2 regions of the Bacillus sp. FSL R5-0422 genome follow, and region 1 is predicted to be linked to the other one. Evidence: a T-box and tRNA genes for the amino acid it is inferred to sense, from the RefSeq annotation. Region 1 holds a T-box; the other holds one or more tRNA genes.

What was found. A T-box is a leader RNA that pairs with one kind of tRNA and senses whether it is charged. The one in region 1 lies ahead of thrS (threonine--tRNA ligase), so its partner is inferred to be a tRNA-Thr.
Region 2: it encodes a tRNA-Thr, which carries the amino acid that the T-box ahead of thrS (threonine--tRNA ligase) is inferred to sense. The anticodon was not compared.

What each region holds. Positions count from the first base shown of each region.
Region 1 is NZ_CP152014.1:800,053-803,372, reverse strand. It holds gene thrS (threonine--tRNA ligase) at 1-1,558, opposite strand, end outside; T-box leader at 1,610-1,834, opposite strand; T-box leader at 1,872-2,094, opposite strand; gene MKX52_RS03865 (DUF1835 domain-containing protein) at 2,169-3,320, opposite strand, start outside.
Region 2 is NZ_CP152014.1:2,682,066-2,685,385, forward strand. It holds tRNA gene MKX52_RS13700 (tRNA-Asn) at 1-67, opposite strand, end outside; tRNA gene MKX52_RS13705 (tRNA-Ile) at 74-150, opposite strand; tRNA gene MKX52_RS13710 (tRNA-Gly) at 168-241, opposite strand; tRNA gene MKX52_RS13715 (tRNA-His) at 251-326, opposite strand; tRNA gene MKX52_RS13720 (tRNA-Phe) at 354-426, opposite strand; tRNA gene MKX52_RS13725 (tRNA-Asp) at 445-521, opposite strand; tRNA gene MKX52_RS13730 (tRNA-Met) at 526-602, opposite strand; tRNA gene MKX52_RS13735 (tRNA-Ser) at 632-724, opposite strand; tRNA gene MKX52_RS13740 (tRNA-Ile) at 732-808, opposite strand; tRNA gene MKX52_RS13745 (tRNA-Met) at 813-886, opposite strand; tRNA gene MKX52_RS13750 (tRNA-Ala) at 911-983, opposite strand; tRNA gene MKX52_RS13755 (tRNA-Pro) at 992-1,068, opposite strand; tRNA gene MKX52_RS13760 (tRNA-Arg) at 1,076-1,152, opposite strand; tRNA gene MKX52_RS13765 (tRNA-Leu) at 1,163-1,248, opposite strand; tRNA gene MKX52_RS13770 (tRNA-Gly) at 1,261-1,332, opposite strand; tRNA gene MKX52_RS13775 (tRNA-Leu) at 1,363-1,445, opposite strand; tRNA gene MKX52_RS13780 (tRNA-Lys) at 1,454-1,529, opposite strand; tRNA gene MKX52_RS13785 (tRNA-Thr) at 1,567-1,642, opposite strand; tRNA gene MKX52_RS13790 (tRNA-Val) at 1,676-1,751, opposite strand; rRNA gene rrf (5S ribosomal RNA) at 2,242-2,357, opposite strand; rRNA gene MKX52_RS13800 (23S ribosomal RNA) at 2,419-3,320, opposite strand, start outside.

The DNA.
Region 1 (3,320 bases):
GATCAAGAGAACCAAAAATGGCACTGTGAATCACAACTGGCCGTACCTTTTCATTCTTTTCATTGATATATGTTAAATCAAATTTCTCAGGCATTTGAAAATCTAGCTGGATTGTGGCGCACTGATGGCTACGCTGCAAAGCATCTTTAATATGAAAATCGATCTTCGGGCCATAAAATGCCCCATCTCCTTCATTTACCTGATAATCGACCTTTAGCCGATCAAGCACATTCTTTAGTGCTGACTCAGAAATATCCCAAATGGCATCATCCCCTAACGCCTTTTCTGGACGAGTGGATAGTTCCACAGAGTACTCAAACCCAAATGTCCGATACATATGATCAACTAATTGGAAAATCTGTTTGATTTCAACTTCAATTTGATCTTCTCTCAAAAAAATATGGGCATCATCTTGGCAAAATGTTCTGACCCTGAACAATCCATTTAATGCGCCGCTAAATTCATGACGATGCACCTGACCAAACTCAGCCATTCTGATCGGAAGGTCTCTGTATGAATATAAGCTGTTTTTAAACATGAGCATATGTCCTGGACAGTTCATCGGTTTTAAAGCAAAGCTTGTATGATCAACTTCTGAGAAATACATATTTTCATGATAATGATCCCAGTGACCTGACTTTTCCCATAGCTCTTGGTTCATCATAAACGGTGTGCTCACTTCTTCATATTGTGCTTTACTTCGAACTTCTCTTGAAAAGGCCATTAATTCATTTCTCACAATCTGACCTTTTGGTAAATAAAACGGCATACCTGGCGCTTCTTCTGAAAACATGAACAGAGATAATTGTTTCCCTAATTTTCGGTGATCACGTTTGCTTGCTTCTTCCATGAAATGAAGATACTCGGCTAGTTGTTTTGGATGTTGAAACGCGACACCATACACTCGCTGCAATACATCTTTCTGACTATCACCCCGCCAATAAGCCCCTGCAACACGTGTTAGCTTAAATGACTTTACGAATCCAGTAGAAGGTAGATGAGGCCCGCGGCATAAATCGATAAATTCACCTTGCTGATACACTGTGATGGCTTCTTCCGATGGGAGACGTTTTAAAATATCCAGCTTATATGGATCATGCTCAAACATCGATTCAGCTTCTTTGTAGGAAATCTCCTTTCTTTGGATATGATGATTCTCGTTGATGATGTTTTCCATTTCTTTTTCAATAGCAGCCAAATCCTCTACACTTAATGTTTGATTCAGCTTCATGTCATAGTAAAATCCATTTTCAATAACAGGCCCGATTCCAAGTGTGACATTGCTATATAACCTTTTCACAGCTTGGGCTAATACGTGTGCAGATGTATGGCGCAGTACTTCAAGCCCTTCTTTTGAATCGAGTGTGACAATAGACAGCCGAGTATCGCTTTCCAGCTGATGACTGACATCGACCATTTGTTCATTGATCTTTCCTGCCACTGCTTTCTTCCTTAAGCTTGGGCTAATATAGGAGGCAACATCTGCGACAGTCGTACCTGCAGAGAACTCCTTTATCTTTCCATCTGGAAATTGAATCTTCACCATTTTTTCTCTCATGACTGACACACCTTTCTTTTTTTTAAAATAAAAAAACACACCCATCCCGTGTAAAGGGACGAATGTGTAATCCGTGGTTCCACCCAAATTCCCATAATGCATACTCGCTTTATGGCTCTGGTGCCGTAACGTGGCATTGACGGTATTGGATACTTCAATTTTCCCCAATACAGCTCAAAGGTGGTAAGACAACTTTTCTGCGTTAGGAAGATTTCAGCGTGACTTCCCTCTCTGGTAACCGATAAAAGCTGCTCATGTCCTTTTCAAAGCAATGATCATAGTTGAGTGTACAAAAAAACACACCCATCCCTCATAAAGGGACGAATGTGTGATCCGTGGTTCCACCCAAATTCCCATAACGCGTATTCGCTTTATGGCTCTGGTGCCGTAACGTGGCGTAGACGATATTGGATACTATGATTTCCCCAATACAGCTCAAAGGTGGTAAGACATTTTTCTGCGCTAGGAAGATTTCAGCGTAACTTCCCTCTCTGATAACCAGTAAAAATGACTCATGTCCTTTTCTTCGCTTTTAATTTCTCCATATCTTACATGAAGGTGATGGATCATGTAAAGCTTTATTTTTTGCAGAGTAATTGCAATTCATTCTTTAAATGTAATATTGCGCGTATTCACTTGGGCTGTATTCAATTTGAAACGCAGGAGATAAGGCTCGTTTCACTTCTTCAGTGATACGCTCTCCTTCTTGATTGAATTTCTTTTCCATGTCTGCGCCATTTGGCAGCAATTCATCTGTCTCTTCGTCAAACCAGCGGCCATACCGTATATTCCAATTCCAGATCTTCGAGAAAAGGGTATCGCTTACTGGTACATCATCTCTTTCTAAATGACATTGACAATGCCCACAATGAAAAGGTTCACCACCGTAATCTCCTTCAATTTTCACAAAAGGATGCTTCTCAAATTCTCGACAGCACACCCATTTTTTGAAGCGCTGACCGAAGCCTGTCAGTTTAATTGAGTAATAACGCATGGAAGTGCGTCTTCCTATCATGTCAAAAATGCCTTGATCAATTAATGTCTTCAGTCGATACTCAATAAAATCATCACCGATATACTGTTCTAAATGACCAATCACTTCTCCTATTAAGCGTGGCGTGACGATGTACTCGTCTTCTGGCGCGGACTGATGAAGCCGCTTAGCCATTTTCACTAAATAAGCATCAAATTCATCTTCTGGTACGCTGATCGCTTGTCCTTTTTTCCATATCCGCAGCGTATGATTTTCTTTAGCAAATGAAAGCCATTCGTTTTGTAATATTTCTCTTTCTTCTGTTGACACTGTGTGAATATGCTCTTTACTTCTGTACAAAACCTTCAATTTTTCTGATGTGATTTCCCCGGAATGTCGAATATCCATTCTTCTTGTATTAGTATTGAACAGCTGATCAAATGCAGTCGTTGTATTGATTACAGACAATTCTATGCTTTTCTCTTTTAATAAATAGACGGCATATCGTAAGCCAATTTGCTCATGTGCATTACTGCCTGTCCAGATGAGAATACGACTGCCAGCTTTTATTTCTTTTATTTGCTGAAGCATTCTCTGCTGATCGTTAACCATGTCATCAAAATAGCCATATTCATTTGACATCACATGACGAAGCCATTCTATACGCTTCTCCTGTCCTTCATGTTTATGCAAATGGAGAAGGGGTCCAATCGAATAAATGTCATTAAAAGCGATGATCTCATTTAATTGGCCTCGCCCCATTTCGCGTAAGGCTTGTTTTAAACTACC
Region 2 (3,320 bases), 1.8 Mb from region 1:
CAGGTAGGACTCGAACCTACGACCGATCGGTTAACAGCCGATAGCTCTACCACTGAGCTACTGCGGAATATCATGGTGGGCCTGAGTGGACTCGAACCACCGACCTCACGCTTATCAGGCGTGCGCTCTAACCAGCTGAGCTACAGGCCCATGATTGGATATACAAATGGAGCGGGTGATGGGAATCGAACCCACGACATCAGCTTGGAAGGCTGAGGTTTTACCACTAAACTACACCCGCAAATATGTATGGGGCGATTGATGGGAATCGAACCCACGAGTGCCAGAGCCACAATCTGGTGCGTTAACCACTTCGCCACAACCGCCATACTATCAATATTTTTTTATAAAAGTGGCTCGGGACGGAATCGAACCGCCGACACACGGATTTTCAGTCCGTTGCTCTACCAACTGAGCTACCGAGCCATGTATTCTTTTTAAAAATGGCGGTCCGGACGGGACTCGAACCCGCGACCTCCTGCGTGACAGGCAGGCATTCTAACCAACTGAACTACCGGACCATTTTGGTTGCGGGGGCAGGATTTGAACCTGCGACCTTCGGGTTATGAGCCCGACGAGCTACCGAACTGCTCCACCCCGCGATGATATCAATTTAAGTTTTTAAAAAATATGGCGGAGGAAGAGGGATTCGAACCCCCGCGGGCTTTGACACCCCTGTCGGTTTTCAAGACCGATCCCTTCAGCCGGACTTGGGTATTCCTCCGTATAGATGGTGGACCTTGTAGGACTCGAACCTACGACCGGACGGTTATGAGCCGTCTGCTCTAACCAACTGAGCTAAAGGTCCTTTATAGCGGCGGAGGGGATCGAACCCCCGACCTCACGGGTATGAACCGTACGCTCTAGCCAGCTGAGCTACACCGCCATGATCAAAATAATCTTTTAAAAGTGGAGCCTAGCGGGATCGAACCGCTGACCTCCTGCGTGCAAGGCAGGCGCTCTCCCAGCTGAGCTAAGGCCCCATAAAAGATGGTCGGGAAGACAGGATTCGAACCTGCGACCCCTTGGTCCCAAACCAAGTGCTCTACCAAGCTGAGCTACTTCCCGATCTTAATGGCGCGCCCGAGAGGAGTCGAACCCCTAACCTTTTGATCCGTAGTCAAACGCTCTATCCAATTGAGCTACGGGCGCTTATTTATAATGCCGAGGGCCGGACTTGAACCGGCACGGTAGTCACCTACCGCAGGATTTTAAGTCCTGTGTGTCTGCCAATTCCACCACCCCGGCGTGGATGGTATAAGCGGAAGACGGGATTCGAACCCGCGACCCCCACCTTGGCAAGGTGGTGTTCTACCACTGAACTACTTCCGCATTACAGGATTTCTTTATTTTATTTGGCAATGCGGGTGAAGGGACTTGAACCCCCACGTCATAAAGACACTAGATCCTAAGTCTAGCGCGTCTGCCAATTCCGCCACACCCGCATGAAACATGGTGAGCCATGAAGGACTCGAACCTTCGACCCTCTGATTAAAAGTCAGATGCTCTACCAACTGAGCTAATGGCTCGCTTTAAAAGCGACTTGTCTATCTTACCATATGAAACTGGTGCCGGCAAGAGGACTTGAACCCCCAACCTACTGATTACAAGTCAGTTGCTCTACCAGTTGAGCTACACCGGCTTTATCTATCCTAACATTATGTAAGAATAAATATGGTGGAGGATGACGGGCTCGAACCGCCGACCCTCTGCTTGTAAGGCAGATGCTCTCCCAGCTGAGCTAATCCTCCATTATGTAGGAATCTCTCGATCCGACAAAGATTATTATATACAGGTTTTCATCATTTGTAAAGGCTATATTAAAAAAATTTTATTTCAATTTTCATCCCGTATTTCTTTTAACAAATGACCGTTATTTCCTCTAATCAATCAGCGTCATCTAACGCTCATCACTTAAACGCCTCCACTCTATATTCTCTTTAAAAATGGGCAATTCCTTCATAAATATTAGCATCTCACATTAGATACCCATTATGTCTGAATTAGAATTAATTATCTACTAATATCAATACAGAGCTTTTCTATCATCTATTCATCTAACTCTTTACTGGTTATTTCATAGTTAACTGGAATACACGATCTCATTTTTAAAGAGTTTCATCTGCTTATAAATACGCTAGAGTGGAGTGTTGAAACGTTCATCAAACAAGTGCAATCAGCAGCATATTTTCTCAAGAAGCACAAAAAGACCAGTTCCAAATGGAACTGATCCTTATACAAGCTTGGCGGCGTCCTACTCTCACAGGGGGAGACCCCCAACTACCATCGGCGCTGAAGAGCTTAACTTCCGTGTTCGGTATGGGAACGGGTGTGACCTCTTCGCTATCGCCACCAAACCTGATGGAGAGAATGTTCTCTCAAAACTAGATAACAATGTTCAAACTTCACAATAGAATATAGGTTAAGTCCTCGATCTATTAGTATCTGTCAGCTCCACGTGTCACCACGCTTCCACCTCAGACCTATCAACCTGATCATCTTTCAGGGATCTTACTTCCTTGCGGAATGGGAAATCTCATCTTGAGGGGGGCTTCATGCTTAGATGCTTTCAGCACTTATCCCGTCCGCACATAGCTACCCAGCGATGCCCTTGGCAGAACAACTGGTACACCAGCGGTGCGTCCATCCCGGTCCTCTCGTACTAAGGACAGCTCCTCTCAAATTTCCTGCGCCCGCGACGGATAGGGACCGAACTGTCTCACGACGTTCTGAACCCAGCTCGCGTACCGCTTTAATGGGCGAACAGCCCAACCCTTGGGACCGACTACAGCCCCAGGATGCGATGAGCCGACATCGAGGTGCCAAACCTCCCCGTCGATGTGGACTCTTGGGGGAGATAAGCCTGTTATCCCCGGGGTAGCTTTTATCCGTTGAGCGATGGCCCTTCCATGCGGAACCACCGGATCACTAAGCCCGACTTTCGTCCCTGCTCGACTTGTAGGTCTCGCAGTCAAGCTCCCTTGTGCCTTTACACTCTGCGAATGATTTCCAACCATTCTGAGGGAACCTTTGGGCGCCTCCGTTACATTTTAGGAGGCGACCGCCCCAGTCAAACTGCCCACCTGACACTGTCTCCCTGCCCGATAAGGGCAGCGGGTTAGAAGGTCAATACAGCCAGGGTAGTATCCCACCGATGCCTCCACCGAAGCTAGCGCTCCGGTTTCCAAGGCTCCTACCTATCCTGTACAAGCTGTACCAACATTCAATATCAGGCTGCAGTAAAGCTCCACGGGGTCTTTCCGTCCTGTCGCGGGTAACCTGCATCTTCACAGGTACTATAATTTCACCGAGTCTCTCGT